Regions from separate parts of the Streptomyces sp. NPDC052687 genome, predicted to be linked through region 1. Evidence: riboswitches for the same ligand, from Rfam matches in the RefSeq annotation. Region 1 holds a riboswitch; the other holds the start of a gene.
The links. Region 1 has a riboswitch for S-adenosylmethionine ahead of thrC (threonine synthase). Riboswitches for the same ligand answer to the same signal wherever they lie in the genome.
Positions count from the first base shown of each region.

Region 2: it holds a riboswitch for S-adenosylmethionine, as region 1 does, so the genes downstream of both, AB0K92_RS18750 (aminotransferase class V-fold PLP-dependent enzyme) here and thrC (threonine synthase) in region 1, are expected to answer to the same signal.

Region 1 covers NZ_JBFATR010000003.1:272-8,632, reverse strand. Annotated here, with positions in the region: gene AB0K92_RS04815 (hypothetical protein) at 1-56, shown strand, start outside; gene AB0K92_RS04810 (NADH:flavin oxidoreductase) at 116-1,246, opposite strand; gene groL (chaperonin GroEL) at 1,418-3,040, opposite strand; gene AB0K92_RS04800 (cold-shock protein) at 3,367-3,570, opposite strand; gene AB0K92_RS04795 (MoaD/ThiS family protein) at 3,969-4,247, opposite strand; gene thrC (threonine synthase) at 4,244-5,557, opposite strand; SAM riboswitch class I at 5,576-5,732, opposite strand; gene AB0K92_RS04785 (glucosyl-3-phosphoglycerate synthase) at 5,881-6,825, shown strand; gene AB0K92_RS04780 (trehalose-6-phosphate synthase) at 6,897-8,294, shown strand.
Region 2 covers NZ_JBFATR010000021.1:45,454-55,363, forward strand. Annotated here, with positions in the region: gene AB0K92_RS18740 (cytochrome bc complex cytochrome b subunit) at 1-977, shown strand, start outside; gene trpD (anthranilate phosphoribosyltransferase) at 1,115-2,179, shown strand; SAM riboswitch class IV at 2,255-2,372, shown strand; gene AB0K92_RS18750 (aminotransferase class V-fold PLP-dependent enzyme) at 2,523-3,890, shown strand; partial or broken gene AB0K92_RS18755 (glycerate kinase) at 3,845-4,554, opposite strand; partial or broken gene AB0K92_RS18760 (two-component sensor histidine kinase) at 4,567-4,782, opposite strand; gene AB0K92_RS18765 (small secreted hydrophilic protein) at 4,730-5,035, opposite strand; gene AB0K92_RS18770 (Lrp/AsnC ligand binding domain-containing protein) at 5,184-5,465, opposite strand; gene AB0K92_RS18775 (rhomboid family intramembrane serine protease) at 5,462-6,178, opposite strand; gene AB0K92_RS18780 (hypothetical protein) at 6,354-6,593, shown strand; gene AB0K92_RS18785 (NYN domain-containing protein) at 6,662-8,005, shown strand; gene AB0K92_RS18790 (C40 family peptidase) at 8,215-9,267, shown strand; gene AB0K92_RS18795 (NlpC/P60 family protein) at 9,501-9,910, shown strand, end outside.

The DNA of each region.
Region 1 (8,361 bases):
TGCGCGTGTGGGGCACGCCGGTGCGGGTCGACATCGAGCCGATGGGCAACCTGTAGCCCCTGGGCGTCGGGCGTCAGGCGTCAGGCGTCAGGCGTCAGGCGTCAGGCGTCAGGCGTCAGCTCAGGGTGCGCAGCGCCGCCGCGTCGTAGGGCGCCAGCTCGTCGAAGCGGCCCGCCAGGACCTTCTGCGCCCACAGCGGGTCCTGGAGCAGGGCGCGGCCCACGGCGACCAGGTCGAACTCGTCGCGCTCCAGGCGGTCGAGGAGGTTGTCGAGGCTGCCGACGGGCGCCCCCTCGCCGGCGAAGGCGCGGATGAAGTCGCCGTCGAGGCCGACCGAGCCGACGGTGATGGTCTGCTTGCCGGTGAGCTTCTTGGTCCAGCCGGCCAGGTTGAGGTCGGAGTCCTCGAACTCGGGCAGCCAGTAGCGGCGCGTGGACGCGTGGAAGGCGTCGACGCCGGCCGCGGCGAGCGGCGTGAGGATGGCCTCCAGCTCCTCCGGCGTCTCGGCGAGCCGCGCGTCGTAGGCGTCCTGCTTCCACTGGGAGAAGCGGAAGATCACCGGGAAGCCGGGCGAGACGGTCTCGCGGACCGCCGCGACGATCTCGGCCGCGAACCGGCTGCGGGCCACCGGGTCGCCGCCGTAGGCGTCGGTGCGGCGGTTGGTGCCCGCCCACAGGAACTGGTCGATGAGGTAGCCGTGCGCGCCGTGCAGCTCGACCCCGTCGAAGCCGATGCGCTCCGCGGCGGCAGCGGCCTCGGCGAACGCGCCGATGACGTCGTCGATGTCCCGCTGGGTCATCGCCTCGCCGGTGCCCTCGGTGCCGTCCAGACGCAGCCCGGAGGGGCCGACGGCGGGCGCCTCGGGGAACGGCGGCTGCCCCGCCTTGCGGACCATGCCGATGTGCCACAGCTGCGGCACGATCCTCCCGCCCGCCGCGTGGACCTCCTCGGCGACCTTCGCCCACCCGGCCAGCTGCTCCTCACCGTGGAAGCGCGGGACCCGGTCGCTCTCCCCGGCCGAGGGGTGGCCGACGTAGGTGCCCTCGGTGACGATCAGTCCGACGCCCGCGGCGGCCCGGCGGGCGTAGTACGAGACGACGTCCGCGCCGGGGACGCCGCCCGGCGAGAACTGGCGGGTCATCGGCGCCATGACGATCCGGTTGCGGACGGTCAGCTCGTTGATCGTGACGGGGCGGGCGAGGATCTGCGCGGCACGGGCGGCCGGGGTGTCGGCGGTGACGGTCACCTGAGGGCTCCTTGGGTACCGAGTGGTATGTGCGTGTGCAACCATCCATAACCGGCTCACCTGGTTCCGGATTCCGTCCCGCCGTGTGACCCCGGACACGCCCGAGGGCGGCACCCCCAGCGGGAACTGGGGATACCGCCCTCGGAAAGGACCGGATCGATCGGGGACCGATCAGAAGTCCATGTCACCGCCCGGCATGCCGCCGCCGGCCGGGGCAGCGGCCTTCTCCGGCTTGTCGGCGATGACGGCCTCGGTGGTGAGGAACAGCGCGGCGATGGAGGCGGCGTTCTGCAGCGCGGAACGGGTCACCTTCGCCGGGTCGATGATGCCCTCGGCGACCAGGTCGACGTACTCGCCGGTCGCGGCGTTCAGGCCGTGACCCGGGGTCAGGTTGCGCACCTTCTCCACCACGACGCCGCCCTCGAGGCCGGCGTTGACGGCGATCTGCTTCAGCGGGGCCTCGAGCGCGAGCTTCACGGCCTGGGCGCCGGTCGCCTCGTCACCCTCCAGGTCCAGCTTCTCGAAGACCGAGGAGGCCTGGATGAGGGCCACGCCACCACCGGCGACGATGCCCTCCTCGACGGCCGCCTTCGCGTTGCGCACGGCGTCCTCGATGCGGTGCTTGCGCTCCTTCAGCTCCACCTCGGTGGCGGCACCGGCCTTGATGACGGCCACGCCGCCGGCCAGCTTCGCCAGACGCTCCTGGAGCTTCTCGCGGTCGTAGTCCGAGTCGCTGTTCTCGATCTCGGCGCGGATCTGGTTCACGCGGCCCGCGACCTGGTCGGCGGAGCCGGCGCCGTCGACGATGGTGGTCTCGTCCTTGGTGATGACGACCTTGCGGGCGCGGCCCAGGAGGTCCAGGGTCGCGTTCTCCAGCTTGAGGCCGACCTCCTCGGAGATGACCTCGCCGCCCGTGAGGATGGCGATGTCGCCGAGCATGGCCTTGCGGCGGTCGCCGAAGCCCGGGGCCTTGACGGCGACGGACTTGAAGGTGCCGCGGATCTTGTTGACGACCAGGGTCGACAGGGCCTCGCCCTCGACGTCCTCGGCGATGATCAGCAGCGGCTTGCCCGACTGCATGACCTTCTCCAGGAGCGGGAGCAGGTCCTTGACGTTGGAGATCTTGGAGTTGGCGATGAGGATGTACGGGTCCTCGAGGACCGCCTCCATGCGCTCCATGTCGGTGGCGAAGTACGCCGAGATGTAGCCCTTGTCGAAGCGCATGCCCTCGGTGAGCTCCAGCTCCAGACCGAAGGTCTGGGACTCCTCGACGGTGATGACGCCTTCCTTGCCGACCTTGTCCATGGCCTCGGCGATCAGCTCGCCGATCTGGGTGTCGGCGGCGGAGATGGAGGCCGTGGAGGCGATCTGCTCCTTGGTCTCGACCTCCTTGGCCTGGTCGAGCAGCGCGCCGGAGACGGCCTCGACGGCCTTCTCGATGCCGCGCTTCAGGGCCATCGGGTTGGCACCGGCGGCGACGTTGCGCAGACCCTCGCGGACCAGCGCCTGGGCGAGGACCGTGGCCGTGGTCGTACCGTCACCGGCGACGTCGTCCGTCTTCTTGGCGACTTCCTTGACCAGCTCGGCGCCGATCTTCTCGTACGGGTCCTCGAGCTCGATCTCCTTGGCGATGGAGACGCCGTCGTTGGTGATCGTGGGGGCGCCCCACTTCTTCTCGAGGACGACGTTGCGGCCCTTGGGGCCGAGGGTCACCTTGACGGCGTCCGCGAGCTGGTTCATGCCGCGCTCGAGGCCGCGCCGCGCCTCCTCGTCGAACGCGATGATCTTGGCCATGTGAAGTGGTCCCTCCAGGACTGGGGGTGATTACTTCGGACCGCGCCCGCGCCCGCGACGGACGGCCCCGGCCGGTTGGTTCCTTGCCCCACCCGGCCCGCGGCCTCACCGACCCGGTCCTTACGTTGTCACTCTCACCTTCAGAGTGCTAACGCCAATGATTAGCACTCGCCCCCATCGAGTGCAAGCGGCTCTCGGGGAGTGGGAGGCAGTCAGCGGTGGGCGAACAGGGGAACCGCGGTCCCGCGCCCGTGCGCCCGCGCGCCTCCCCGCGCACGCCGAAGGGCTCGCACCGGCGTGCGGTGCGAGCCCTTCGCAACAGCTGTTCAGGCGGTGACGCGAACCATGTCGGCCTGCGGGCCCTTCTGACCCTGCGAGATCTCGAACTCGACCCGCTGGCCCTCTTCCAGGGTGCGGTACCCGTCCATCTGGATCGCGCTGTAGTGGACGAAGACGTCCGCACCACCGTCGACCGCGATGAAGCCGTACCCCTTCTCCGCGTTGAACCACTTGACGGTGCCCTGAGCCATGCCTAACTCCCCTATTACTGGCCCTTGCACAGATCCACACTTCGCGGATCCGGGTCAGACCTCGCCCCCCAGTCAGCGGGGGCGTGCGCCGGAACGCGTCGACCGCGGCTGAATGTATCTGTCCAACTGCCGTCTGCAACAGGTCAATCGGACGAGAAATCCGGGCACCGGTGATCGGTTATTTACGGAGAATTCACCCGAATTCCGGGCAAGTCGGGCCCGGCATAAGGAACGAAAGGCGCAAAAGGCCCGCTGATTTTGGCTGCATCTCGACGCAGCTCCATCTCGCGAAGCGGAGCGGGTTCCCCAACTCTACCGCGCTCAACCACATGGAATTGCCCCCTCCGCATCTCTCACGGTGGGGGCAATTCGATGAACAGTGTGTGACAGCGGCGAACTCAGCAGCCGCCCGCGACCGCCGGAATGATCGAAACGCCCGCGCCGTCGGGCGTGGCCGTCTGCAGGCCCTGCTCGAACCGGACGTCGTCGTCGTTGACGTACACGTTGACGAACCGGCGCAGCTTGCCCTGGTCGTCCAGCACGCGGGCGGCGATGCCGGTGTGGTTCTTCTCCAGGTCGGCGATGACCTCGGCGAGGGTCGCCCCTTCGGCGGTGACCTCGGCCTGCCCGCCGGTGTAGGTGCGCAGGATGGTGGGGATGCGAACGGTCACGCTCATGCGAGGCCAGCCTCTCGGAAGGATTCCAGGTTCGGACGGATCGTCGCGGTGAGTCCCGTGCCGGCCACCGCGTCGAGGGTCTTCAGGCCGTCGCCGGTGTTCAGCACGACGGTGGTCTTCGTGGGGTCGAGGACGCCGCTCTCGATCAGCTTGCGGGTCACGCCGACCGTCACGCCGCCCGCCGTCTCCGCGAAGATGCCCTCCGTGCGGGCCAGCACCTTGATCGCGTCGACGATCTGCTCGTCGGTGACGTCCTCCACCGCGCCGCCCGTGCGCCGGGCGATGTCCAGGACGTACGGCCCGTCCGCCGGGTTGCCGATGGCCAGCGACTTGGCGATGGTGTCCGGCTTCTGCGGCCGGACCACGTCGTGCCCCGCCTTGTACGCCGCCGACACCGGCGAGCAGCCCTCGGCCTGCGCGCCGAAGATCTTGTACGGCCTGTCCTCGACCAGTCCGAGTTTGATCAGCTCCTGAAGACCCTTGTCGATCTTGGTGAGCTGGGAGCCGGAGGCGATCGGCACCACGATCTGGTCCGGCAGCCGCCAGCCCAGCTGCTCGCAGATCTCGTACGCCAGGGTCTTGGACCCTTCCGCGTAGTACGGCCGCAGGTTGACGTTGACGAAGCCCCAGCCCTCGCCCGCCGGGTCGCCGATCAGCTCGGAGCAGAAGCGGTTCACATCGTCGTAGTTGCCCTCGATGCCGACCAGTTCGCCGCCGTAGACCGCGGCCATGACGACCTTGCCCTGCTCCAGGTCGTGCGGGATGAACACGCACGAGCGGAAGCCGGCGCGGGCCGCCGCGGCGCCCACGGCGCCGGCCAGGTTGCCCGTGGAGGAGCAGGACAGGGTGGTGAAGCCGAAGGCGCGCGCCGCCTCCAGGGCCTGCGCGACCACGCGGTCCTTGAAGGAGTGGGTCGGGTTGCCGGAGTCGTCCTTGACGAAGAGCTTCCCGGCCTCGACACCCAGCGCGCGGGCCAGGTTGTCGGCCTGGACGAGCTTGGTCCAGCCCGGGTTCAGGTTCGGCTTGTCCGCCACGTCGGCCGGGACGGGGAGCAGCGGCGCGTACCGCCAGATGTTCGCGGGGCCCGCCTCGATGCGCCGGCGCAGCTCCTCGGCGTCGTACGCGGAGAAGTCGTAGGCGATCTCCAGCGGGCCGAAACACTCCTCGCAGGCGAAGACCGGGCCGAGCGGGACGCGGTGCCCGCACTCACGACAGGAGAGCGCGGCGGCGGGGCCGAGGTCTACGGTGGAAGTGTCCGCCGAAGCGGCGGCAGCGGAATCGGTGGTGCTTGCAACAGTCTGCACAGCCATGTGAGGCGAGGCCCTTTCTCCTCATCTTCCTCACGACGCACTTCGCCGTGAGACGGATTTGGCACCTTCCCTAGCCGGGGAGCCTCGCGAAAATGATCAACAACGATCTACGAGACCGGCTGGAGGGTTGCCGGGGCTTCATCGGGCCGTGTCCCTCTGCCCCTCTGGATGAGCTGTATGTGGTTGTCAGCGGCGGCGACCCCGGACATGCGATGGTCATCCGCGTTGCCCATGACTGTAACCGAAGGCCAGGACAGTTGAGATAGTCGTCCGAACCGCGAGATGGATCACAGAGGAATCCCGACAGTGAGGAGCCGCAGACCGTGCTGGAAGAAGTCGAGCGCTGGCTGAACACCCGCTCCTGGTCCGTGGCCGATCGCCCGCTGGTGAAGATCCTGGCCGCCAAACGCGCCACGGGCCAGACGGTGAGCGTCGTGCTGCCCGCGCTCAACGAGGAGGAGACGGTCGGCGACATCGTCACCGTCATCCGCCGCGACCTGGTGCGGCAGGTGCCGCTGGTCGACGAGATCGTCGTCGTGGACTCGGGCTCCACCGACCGCACCTCCGAGGTGGCCGCCGCCGCGGGCGCCCGGGTCGTTCACCGCGACGAGATACTGCCGCGGCTTCCGGCCGTCCCCGGAAAGGGTGAGGTGCTGTGGCGGTCCCTGCTCGTGACGCGCGGTGACCTCGTCTGCTTCGTCGACGCCGATCTGCGGGACTTCTCCTCCGACTTCGTCACCGGCATCGTCGGCCCGCTGCTGACCGACCCGGACGTGCACCTGGTCAAGGCGATGTACGACCGCCCGCTGGGCAACGCGGCCGGGCAGGGCGGCCGGGTCACCGAGCTGATGGCCCGCCCGCTGCTGAACATGCACTGGCCGCAGCTGGCCGGCTTCGTGCAGCCGCTCGGCGGCGAGTACGCGGCCCGCCGCTCGCTGCTGGAACAGCTGCCGTTCCCCGTCGGGTACGGCGTGGAGCTGGGGATGCTGGTCGACGCGCTGCACCTGGTCGGCCTGGACGCGCTCGCGCAGGTCGACGTCGGGGTGCGCAAGCACCGGCACCAGGACGGGCAGGCGCTCGGGCGGATGGCCGCGGCGATCTACCGCACGGCCCAGCTGCGGCTGGCGCGCGCGCATCTCGTGCGGCCGTCGCTGACCCAGTTCGAACGGGTCGGGGACGGCTTCGAGCCGCGGACGTACTGCGTGGACACGGTGGAGCGCCCGCCGATGGTGGAGATCGCGGAGTACGCGGCCCGCCGGGTGGCGTGACCCGGTCGGACCGCCTGTATACGGCCGAACCGTACGTTTGAGCGGTTGGGGGTCGGGCTAGGTTGAGGACCATGGCTTCGACGTCAGGTGCTGCACAGGTACTGGTGGCCTCCAACCGGGGCCCGGTCTCCTACCGGATCGGCGACGACGGCTCGCTGCACGCCAAGCGGGGCGGCGGCGGGCTGGTGTCGGGTCTGTCGGCGATCGGGCCCGACGCGGGCGCGCTGTGGGTGTGCTCCGCGCTCGGTGACGGCGACCGTGAGGCGGTGCGCCGCGGGATCGGCGAGGACGGCGTGCGGATGCTGGACATCCCGGCCGACGTGCACGCGGACGCGTACAACGGGATCGCGAACTCGGTGCTGTGGTTCGTCCACCACATGCTGTACCAGACGCCGCTGGAGCCGGTCTTCGACGCGGAGTTCCGCCGCCAGTGGGCGTCCTTCGAGACGTACAACCGGGCCTTCGCCGAGGCGCTGGCGGCCGAGGCGGCCGGAGGCGCGGCGGTGCTGGTGCAGGACTACCACCTGGTGCTGGTCCCCGGGATGCTCCGCGAGCTGCGGCCCGACCTGCGCATCGGCCACTTCTCGCACACCCCCTGGGCGCCCCCGGAGTACTTCCGGATGCTCCCGGACGACATCGCCCGCGCCGTGCTGGGCGGGATGCTCGGCGCGGACCGGCTCGGGTTCCTCACCCGGCGCTGGGCCGACGCGTTCACCGCGTGCTGCGAGGCGTTCGCGGGCGGGCTCGGCTCCACCCGGATCGGGGTCCACGGGCTCGGCGCGGACGCCGACTTCCTGCGCCGGCGCGCGCACGAGGCGGACGTCGAGGAACGGATGACCGCGCTGCGCGCGGAGATCGGCGAGGGCCGCAAGACGATCGTCCGGGTCGACCGCACCGAACTGTCCAAGAACATCGTCCGCGGCCTGCTCGCCTACCGTCAGCTCCTCGCCGACCACCCCGAGTGGCGCGAACGCGTCGTCCACGTCGCCTTCGCCTACCCCTCCCGGCAGGACCTCGCCGTCTACCGCGACTACACCGCCGAGGTCCAGCGCCTGGCGACGGAGATCAACGACGAGTACGGCACCCCCGGCTGGACCCCCGTCGTCCTCCACGTCGAGGACGACTTCGCCCGCTCCCTCGCCGCCTACCGCCTGGCCGACGTCGCCCTGGTCAACCCCATCCGCGACGGCATGAACCTGGTCGCCAAGGAGGTCCCGGTCGTCTCCGACGAGGGCTGCGCCCTGGTCCTGTCCCGCGAGGCCGGCGCCTTCGAGGAACTGGGCGAGGACGCGCTCGTGGTGAACCCGTACGACATCGTGGGCACGGCGGACGCCCTCCACCAGGCCCTCACCCTGCCCCCCGCGGAACGGGCCGAACGCACCAAGCACCTGGCCGCAGCGGCCACGGCCCTCCCCCCGGCCCAGTGGTTCCTGGACCAGCTGACGGCCCTGACGAACGAGCAGAACTGACACCCCTGCCTGACGGCCCGGCAGGACGCAGGACCCTGCCCGGCCGGGACGGCTGAGAGGGCGGAAC
Region 2 (9,910 bases), on a different contig from region 1:
TGCTGCTGCCGGGCATCATGCTCGGTCTCGTGGTGGCCCACCTGATCCTGGTCTTCTACCACAAGCACACGCAGTTCGCGGGTCCCGGCAAGACCAACAACAACGTCGTCGGCATGCCGCTGCTGCCGGTCTACATGGCCAAGGCCGGAGGCTTCTTCTTCCTGGTCTTCGGTGTCATCGCGGTCCTCGCCGGCATCGCGACGGTGAACCCGATCTGGGCCCTGGGCCCGTACCGCCCGGACATGGTGTCCACCGGCGCCCAGCCCGACTGGTACATGGGCTTCGCCGAGGGTCTCGTCCGCGCCATGCCCGGCTGGGAGATCAACCTGTGGGGTCACACGCTGGTCCTCGGCGTGTTCGTCCCGCTGGTGCTGTTCGGTCTCTTCCTGGCGGCGATCGCGGTCTACCCGTTCATCGAGTCCTGGGTCACCGGCGACAAGCGCGAGCACCACATCCTGGACCGCCCGCGCAACGCCCCCACCCGCACCGCGCTCGGTGTCGCCTGGGTCACCGCGTACATGATCATGCTGATCGGTGGTGGCAACGACATCGTCGCCACGCACTTCCACCTGTCGATCAACGCGGTCACCTGGTTCGTCCGGATCGGCTTCTTCGTCGGCCCGGTCATCGCCTTCGTGGTCACCAAGCGGATCTGCCTCGGCCTGCAGCGCCGGGACAAGGACAAGGTGCTGCACGGTCGCGAGACCGGCACCATCAAGCGCCTGCCGCACGGTGAGTACATCGAGGTCCACGAGCCGCTCAGCCAGGCGGCCCTGTACAGCCTCACGGCGCACGACCAGTACCAGCCGGCCGAGATCGGCCCCACGGTCGACGAGAACGGTGTCGAGCGCAAGGTGAAGGGCTCCGAGAAGCTGCGCGCCAAGCTCAGCAAGGCGTACTTCGGCGAGGACAGCCAGGTCGCCAAGCCGACCGTCGAGGAGTACAAGGAGATCACGAGCGGCCACGGCCACCACTGATCGCTGCGTTCGCCACGCCACGGCCAAGGGCCCCCGTCCGGTGTTCGGACGGGGGCCCTTCGCCGTGCCCCGGGCTGGATAGGCTGGGATCACACCGGGTGGTGTGCCCTGTGCCCTACGACGATCAGGAGCGGCTGATGAGCGCTGTGACCCCCGCTGGAGGCGACACCGCGGCGGGCCGTTCCTGGCCCGCGGTGCTGAACGGTCTGCTGGAGGGCCGGGACCAGAGCGCCGAGGACACCGCCTGGGCGATGGACCGCATCATGCGCGGGGAGGCGACCGACGCGCAGATCGCCGGGTTCGTGGTGGCGCTGCGGGCCAAGGGCGAGACGGTCGAGGAGATCACCGGCCTGGTCCGGGCGATGTACGCGCACGCCAGGGTGATCCAGGTGCCCGGCGAGACCGTCGACATCGTCGGCACCGGCGGCGACGGCGCGAAGACGGTGAACATCTCCACCATGTCCTCCATCGTCGTGGCCGGCACCGGCGCGAAGGTGGTCAAGCACGGCAACCGCGCCGCGTCCTCCGCGTCCGGCGCCTCCGACGTGCTGGAGAAGCTCGGCGTCAATCTGGAGCTGACGCCGCAGCGGGTGGCGGAGGTCGCCGAGGAGGCGGGCATCACCTTCTGCTTCGCGGTGAAGTTCCACCCGGCGCTGCGCCATGTCGCCGCCGCCCGCGGCCAGCTGGGCATCCGCACCACGTTCAACGTCCTGGGCCCGCTGACCAACCCGGCGAAGGTGAGGGCCCAGGCGGTCGGCGTTGCCGATCCGCGGATGGCGCCGATCGTCGCCGGGGTGCTCGCCGAGCGCGGCAACTCGGCGCTGGTGTTCCGCGGCGACGACGGGCTCGACGAGCTGACGACCACCGCCACCTCCCGGGTGTGGATCGTCCGCGACGGCAAGGTCACCGAGGAGGCCTTCGACCCCCGCGACGTCGGCATCGAACTGGTCCCGGTGCAGGCGCTGCGCGGCGCGGACGCCTCCTACAACGCCGAGGTGGCCCGCCGGCTGCTGGACGGCGAGCGGGGCCCGGTCCGCGACGCGGTGCTGCTGAACTCGGCGGCGGCGCTGGTCGCCCTGCACCCGGGCGACGCCCCGCTGACCGAGCAGATCCGCGCCGGGATGGCGAAGGCGGCGGAGTCGATCGACTCGGGCGCGGCCCGGCGCACGCTGGACCGCTGGGTGGCCGCCAGCAACGCGTGACGTCAGAGGTGTGTCGTCCCGCGATCCGGACACGGGTTGCGGGGCGACGATCATTTCGTCTACGTTCCTGTACCAGGTCATGAGTGACAGTCATGAGGCCCCGGCCGACTGTCCGGCAACCCTCCGTCCGTGGCGGGGTGCCCCGGGTGAAGACCAGGCCGTACGGCAGCAAGGCCTACGGCAAGCGCGGACCCCTCGCACGCTTCTCCGCAAGTGTGGGGCCAGGGGTCCTGGTCGTTCGAGGGAGCCTTCCGTGAGCAAGCGAATGCCTTAGGGCCGCCGAGCCCCGCCTCCGCACACCCTTTTTCGCTTTCTTTTCCCCTTCGCCTCACGGGAGTTCGCCATGTCCGTCTCCACTGCTGCCGCCGACCGGTCCGTTTGTGCCCCGCTGCCCGTTCTGGGCCGTGATGTCACCGTGCCGCTCGTCACCGGCGGCGAGGTCACCTACGCAGCACTCGACTACGCCGCCAGCGCGCCCGCCCTCCAGCGGGTGTGGGACGACGTCGCCGCGTACGCCCCGTACTACGGCAGCGTGCACCGCGGCGCCGGATACCTCTCCCAGCTGTCCACGGACCTGTTCGAGAACGCTCGGACGACCGTCGCCGAGTTCCTGGACTGCCGGGACGGTGACCAGGTCGTCTTCACCCGGTCCACCACCGACTCGCTCAACCTGCTCGCCGCCGCGCTGCCCGCCGGCTGCCGGGTCTTCGTCTTCGAGACCGAGCACCACGCCTCCCTGCTGCCCTGGCGCGACGCCCAGGTCACCTACCTGGACGCGCCCCGCACCCCGGCCGAGGCGGTGGCCACCCTGGAGCGCGCCCTCGCCGACCGCGAGCCCTACGGGCCGGCCCTGGTCTGCGTCACCGGCGCCTCCAACGTCACCGGTGAGCTGTGGCCCGTACGGGAGCTGGCCGCCGCGGCGCACGCGCACGGCGCCCGGATCGTGCTGGACGCCGCCCAGCTCGCGCCCCACCACCCCGTTTCCGTACGGGAGTTGGACGTGGACTGGGTCGCCTTCTCCGGGCACAAGCTGTACGCCCCGTTCGGCTCCGGTGTCCTCGCGGGCCGCGCCGACTGGCTGCGCGAGGCCGAGCCGTATCTCGCGGGCGGCGGCGCGAGCCGCAAGGTGACCCGGCGCGAGGACGGCGGCGTGGACGTGGAGTGGCACGAGAGCGCCGCCCGGCACGAGGCGGGCTCCCCGAACGTGATCGGCGTCTACGCCATCGCCTCCGCCTGCAAGGCGCTCACCGAGGCCGGGTTCGACACCCTGGTCGCCCGCGAGCGCCACCTCATCGAGACGGTACGCGCCGGGCTCGCCGAGGTGCCCGAGGTGCGCGTGCTGTCCCTGTTCGGGGACGACGCCCCGCGCGTCGGCGTGATCTCCTTCGTCGTCGACGGCTGGAACAGCTCCCACTTCGCCGCCGCGCTGTCCGCCGAGTACGGCATCGGGGTGCGCGACGGCCTGTTCTGCGCCCACCCGCTGGTGCGCACCCTGCTCGGCAGCGACCCGCAGACGCAGGGCGAGTGCGGCGCCCCCGAGGCGGCGCCCGGCGAGAAGTCCCTCAACGCCATCCGGGTCAGCTTCGGCGCGGGCACGCCGGACGAGCACGTGGAGCGGTTCCTGCGCGCGGTCAAGGAGCTGGTGCGGGACGGCGCGCGGTGGAACTACCGCACCGAGGACGGGCGTTGCGTGCCGGACACCTCCGCGTGAGCCGGTAGCCGGGCGCCCAGCAGGATCATCCGCAGGGCGCGCTCGGTGGCGTCCGCGAGCAGTTCGCCCGCCCGCACCAGCGCCTCCCCGAGGGCCATCGGGGGGGGGGCAGGATGCCGCTGAACGCGTCCACGCCCGGCACCTCGTGCGCACCCTCGCCGAGCGCGCCGGCCTGGGCGAGCACCGGACGGCCGTACCGCTTCGCCCGGCGGGCCACCTCCGCCGGGACCTTGCCGCGCGGCGTCTGGTGGTCGAGGGCGCCCTCGGCGGTGACGACCAGGTCGGCGCGGGCGAGGCGGGCGTCCAGGTCGAGATGGTCCAGCAGGACGTCGAAGCGGGGCGGCAGCCGGGCGCCGAGCGCGGCGAGCCCCGCGCCGAGACCGCCGGAGGCGCCGGTGCCGGGCCCGGTGCGCAGATCGGTGCCCGACACCCCGAGGTCGCGGGTGAGGACGTACGCCCAGTTCTCCAGACCGGCCGACAACTGCTCGACCTGCGCGGGCGTCGCGCCCTTCTGCGGCCCGAACCCCCGGGCCACGCCGCGCTCCCCGCACAGCACGTTGTACGGGTTGCAGGCGACCAGGAGGTCCGTCGTGCGCAGGCGGGGGTCGAGGCCGGACGGGTCGACGCGGTGCAGTCGGATCAACTCCCGCCCGCCGGGCGGCAGTTAGAAGTGGGCGAACTCGCCGGCCTCCTGCGCGAGCAGATTGCCGATCCGCTGGTCGGTGTCGCGCAGCAGGATCGAGCGGGTGGTGGTCGCCACCGAGGCGAGCGCGACCGCCATCACCAGCAGCAGCCAGAGCAGGATGCGGACGCGGGCGGAGATCCGCCGGCGCGGCGGGTCAGCCGTCGTCGCCGGGTCCGTCGTCGTCTCCGGCGCCGCGGTCGTCGTCATCGTCATCACCGCCGGGGGCATCAGTGACCGGGGGCCGGGAGACGACCTGGTCGCTCGGCGCGGGCACGGGCGCCGGTGTCGCGCTCCGCGCGGTCCGGGACGGCGCGGGCGTGGGCGAGCCGCTGTCCAGCTCCACTCTCGCCGGGACCTTCGGCGGCTCGGGACTGTCCGTGAGGGCGAAACTGGTCGCGGCGATCCCGAGGGGGATCACCACGACGGCGGCGAGGGCCGCCATCCTGCGCGTGAAGACCATGCGGCCGGCCTGTCCCCCGGCGGTGCGCCGAGGATGAGCCGGAGGTGAGAAGGCCTTCATCCCGCCGCAGGGGGTGCCGCGACCGGGCGGGTGCGGGGCCGGTCGCGCGGTTCCCCGCGCCCCTTTCGGGCGCGTCCGCTGCCGTCGCTCAGTTGTCCAGGCCGATCGCGAACGCCGCCTCCAGGTCGTGCTGGGAGTAGGTGCGGAACGCCACGTGCGTGTCCGTCGCCTCCACGCCGGGGATCTTGCTGATGCGGCCCGGGATGACCTCGGCCAGGTCCTCGTGCTCCTTGACCCGGACCATGGCGATCAGGTCGTAGGTGCCGGTCACGGAGAAGACCTCGCTGACGTTGTCCAGCGCGGCGATCGACTCCGCGATCTCGGGGATCCGGTCCACGCTGGTCTTGATCAGGACGATCGCGGTGATCACGGCTGGTTCTCTCCCTCGGGTGCCGGAGCTGGGGCGGCCCTCACTCTAGTCGCAGGCCGGAACCGGGCCCACGCGAAGAGCAGGCCCAGCGCGAACCCCACCACGTGGGCCAGATAGGCCACGCCCGGCCCCTGCGAGGCCTGGCCCGCCGCCAGCCACTGGAGGGCCGCCCAGAAGGGCAGCACCAGCCAGGCGGGGAAGCGCAGCGGCAGGAAGAGCAGGAACGGCAGCAGGCTGGTCACGCGGGCCCGCGGGAACAGGAAGAGGAACGCGCCGAGCACCGCCGAGATCGCCCCGGACGCCCCGACCAGTGACTGTTCGGAGCCGGAGTTCGCGCACGCGTAGCCGAGCAGGGCGAGGTAGCCGCAGCCGAGGTAGAAGAGGATGAACTGCACCCGGCCCATCCGCTCCTCGGTCATGACCCCGAAGACGTAGAAGAAGAGCATGTTGCCGAGCAGGTGCACCCAGGTGCCGTGCACGAACAGCGCGGTGGCCGGGGTGAGGGCCGCCCGCGGGGACCCTTCGAACAGTTCTGCGGGGACCACGCCCCAGTGCCGGAAGTAGGCCCGCTGCGCGGCGAGCAGCTCGTCGCCGGTGCCGTACACCGGATTGAGACCCGAGGCGGGGCCCAGCAGGAAGATCCCGCAACACAGGGCCATCAGGACGTACGTCACCGGCGCCGACGGCCGGCGGCGGCCCGGCCACCTCGGCATGTTCCACTTGCTGATCACGAACACAGAGCATGACGTAACCGGACGCAACCGCACAGACCGCCTCGCCGCCGTGGACAGACGGGCGCCCGGCACCCGGCAGGCCGTAGGGTTACGAGCCACACGCCGCGGGAAGACCGGCGTGTCACGGACACTAGAAGGAAAGCGAACAGTCACGATGACGGTTCCCCTGCCGACCGCCACGACGCGGTGGCGCTGCACCCTGTGCGGCAACCTCACCCGCTTCGACGTGACGCGCTCGTCGAAGGTCGTCGAGTACGTCCACCTGGATCTGGCCGGAGAGCCGAAGGTGGAGGAGCGCGAGGTGGTCAGTGAGACCATCGAGTCCGTGCGCTGCCGCTGGTGCAACGCCGTGGACCAGGTGGAACTCGTGGACAGGCCGGGCGCCGGCTCCTGACGATGGGGGACGGCCCCGCAGGCGTGATCCCCGCCGGGGGATCCCGTAGAGGCATTGGGGTGTGACGGATGGCGGAGACACACGGCGGGGGGCCGGGCGACGGCGCCGCTGAGGTGCTCGACCGTCCGCTGCCCGAGGGAGTGCGCCGCCGGGTCGTGCAGATCGTCTCGGACGGCTTCGGCGGGCTGACCGTCGCGGAACTTCCCGCACAACTGCGGCAGTACGCCCGGTTCGCCCCGAACCGCCGGGCCAAGTTCGCGGGCAACGCGATGGCCGCGGCGCTGGAGACCGACCCGCTGTTCCGGCAGCGCATCGGCGAGAAGTTCCGCGAGAGCCAGCCCGAACTCGCCGGCGCCCTCGACGCCGGCTCGCCGCCCCCGGCCGCGGACCCGCTCGACGTGGCCGCCGCCGCCTACGTGCTGCGCCCGGCCGGCTGGGTGAAGCTGGTGACCGCCGCCGGCGAGGAGGCGCTGCGCGCCGACGCCGAACGCGCCGACGAGGAGAGCCGGGCCGAACTGGAGCGGCTGCGCGCCGAACTCGCCGCCGCCCGCGAGCACACCCGCGCCGAGACCGAGCGGCTGCGCGCCGAACTGGACGGCGCCCGCAAGGAGGCGGAATCGCTGCACCGCAAACTGCGCGCCGCGCTCAGCGACGTCAAGCGCGGCGAGGCGGCGCTGCGCAAGGTGCAGAGCGAGATCGAGGCCGTCCGCGCCGAGGGGCACGCCCAGGTGTCCGCCGCCGAGAGCGAGGTACGGCGGCTCAAGACGCGCCTCGGCGAGGCGGAGGCCGCCCTGGAGGCCACCCGCCGGGCCGCCCGCGAAGGCCGCAGCGTGGAGGACATGCGGGTCCGGCTGCTGCTGGACACCCTGCTCGACGCCACCCAGGGGCTGCGCCGCGAACTCGCCCTGCCGCCCGTGTCCGTGCGGCCGGCCGAGACCGTGGACGCCGTCGAACCGGGCCGGATGACCCCGAAGGACATCGCAGCGCGGGCACTGTCCGAGAACGACCCGGCGATCCTCGACCAGCTGCTGGCACTGCCGCAGGCGCATCTCGTCGTCGACGGCTACAACGTCACCAAGACCGGCTATCCCCAGATGCCGCTGGAGAAGCAGCGCCTGCGCCTGCTCGGCCAGCTCTCCCAGCTCGCCGCGCAGACCGGCGCCGAGGTCACCTGTGTCTTCGACGGGGCCGAGCTGGCCGCGCCGGTACTGCTCGCGCCGCCGCGCGGCGTGCGGGTGCTCTTCTCCAAGCCGGGCGTCACCGCCGACGAGCTGATCCGGCAGCTGGTGCGCGCCGAGCCGCCGGGGCGCCCGGTCATCGTCGCCTCCACCGACCGCGAGGTCGCCGACGGGGTGGCGCGGGCCGGTGCCCGGCCGGTGGCATCCGCGGTACTTCTGAAGCGACTGTCCTGAAAGCCCAACGTACGGCCGCAATGCCCGAATTGGCGGTTCCGTCGCGCAACGTAGCGTCAACCTGGCTCACAGCAGGTGACTTGTGGGTAAAGAATGCAGGGTGTGACGAGATTTTTCCCCTGGGAATTTGAACTGATCACAAGAACGTCACTAGGGTCTGGGCTCGTACCTCCGAGCGGGTGATCACTCAGAAGAAGGAGTTCACCTCCGTGGCGTCCCACCGTCGACCCAAGCAGCCCAGTCGCGCCCGTGTGACCGTGCTGACCACCGCAGCAGCCGCTGCCGTCGCCCTCGGCACCCAGGCCGCAAACGCGGCACCGGCCGAGAAGCCGAGCAAGGACGAGGTGAAGGCGAAGGTCGACAAGCTCTACGAACAGGCGGAGCAGGCCACCGAGAAGTACAACGGCGCCAAGGAGAAGCAGGAGAAGCTCCAGAAGGAGATCTCCACGATCCAGGACAACGTCGCCCGCGGCCAGGAAGAGGTCAACGAGCTGCGCGAGGGCCTGGGTTCGATGGCCAGCGCCCAGTACCGCTCCGGCGGCCTCGACCCCTCGCTCCAGCTGCTGCTCTCCGCCGACCCGGACGACTACCTCGACAAGGCCTCCACGCTCGACCAGCTGAGCGCCCAGCAGGTCGAGGCGCTCAAGGAGATCCAGGAGAAGCAGCGCGAGCTCGCCCAGCAGCGCGCCGAGGCCTCCGAGAAGCTCAAGGACCTCTCCTCCACCCGCACCGAACTGGGTGAGAAGAAGAAGGAAGTCCAGGCCAAGCTCGCCGAGGCGCAGAAGCTGCTGAACACCCTGACCGCCGCGGAGAAGGCGGCACTCCAGGAGGAGGAGGAGCGGGCCAGCCGCGACAGCGGCCGCCAGGCCCTCACCGACCCCGCCGCCTCCGCCTCGGCCTCGGCCTCGGGCCGGGCCGGCGCGGCCTACGCCGCCGCCCAGACCAAGATCGGCTCGCCGTACGTCTACGGCGCCACCGGCCCGTCCTCCTTCGACTGCTCGGGCCTGACCTCCTGGGCCTACGCCCAGGCCGGCGTCTCCATCCCGCGCACCTCCGAGGCGCAGGCCAACATCGGCACCCGTATCTACTCGCAGAGCGACCTCCAGGTCGGCGACCTCGTCTTCTTCTTCAACGACCTGCACCACGTCGGTCTCTACGCCGGCAACGGGCAGGTCCTCCACGCCCCGCGCACCGGTACGGTCGTCCGCTACGAGTCCTTCAGCACGATGGGCGGCCCCTTCATGTGGGGTGTCCGCGTCTGACGCGTTCCCGGACCGGGACACCACGCCCTCCGGACGGGCGAATCACCGGGACGGGTTCTGACCTCGCGCCCCGCCGCTGACCTGCGTCAGCGGCGGGGCGTCACTGTGTGTGGCCGCGAAGGTCTTTGGCCGTCACCGTGTCACGGCGTTACTGTCTGCCGCGTTTCCGTCACGCCGTTCCGTACCTGGCGTGGGGGTTTTCCTGTCCGTCAGTGGAAGGAGCGCGGCTTCCCGTGGGGTCACATCGCCGCCAGGCACCGTCGTCCGGTCTCGACCGCGGCGCTACCGTCGCGGTCTCTCTGCTCTCGGCCGCGGCGGCCGCGCTCGGCGCCGTCCCGGCCATGGCCGCGCCGCCTGACGACACCCGCGCCGAGGTCGACCGTCTCTACGCGGAGGCCGAGAAGGCCACCGAGGCGTACAACGAGGCCGACGAACGCGCCGACGAGCTGCGCGCCGAGGTCGGCCGCGCCCAGGACCGGATCGCCCGCCAGCAGGAGCGCGTCAACACCATGCGGGAGGCGCTGGGCTCGCTGGCCGGCGCCCAGTACCGCGCCGGCGGCGTAGACCCGTCGCTGGCCCTGCTGTTCTCCGAGGACCCGGAGGACTACCTCGACAAGGCCGCCGTCCTCGACCGGATCAGCGC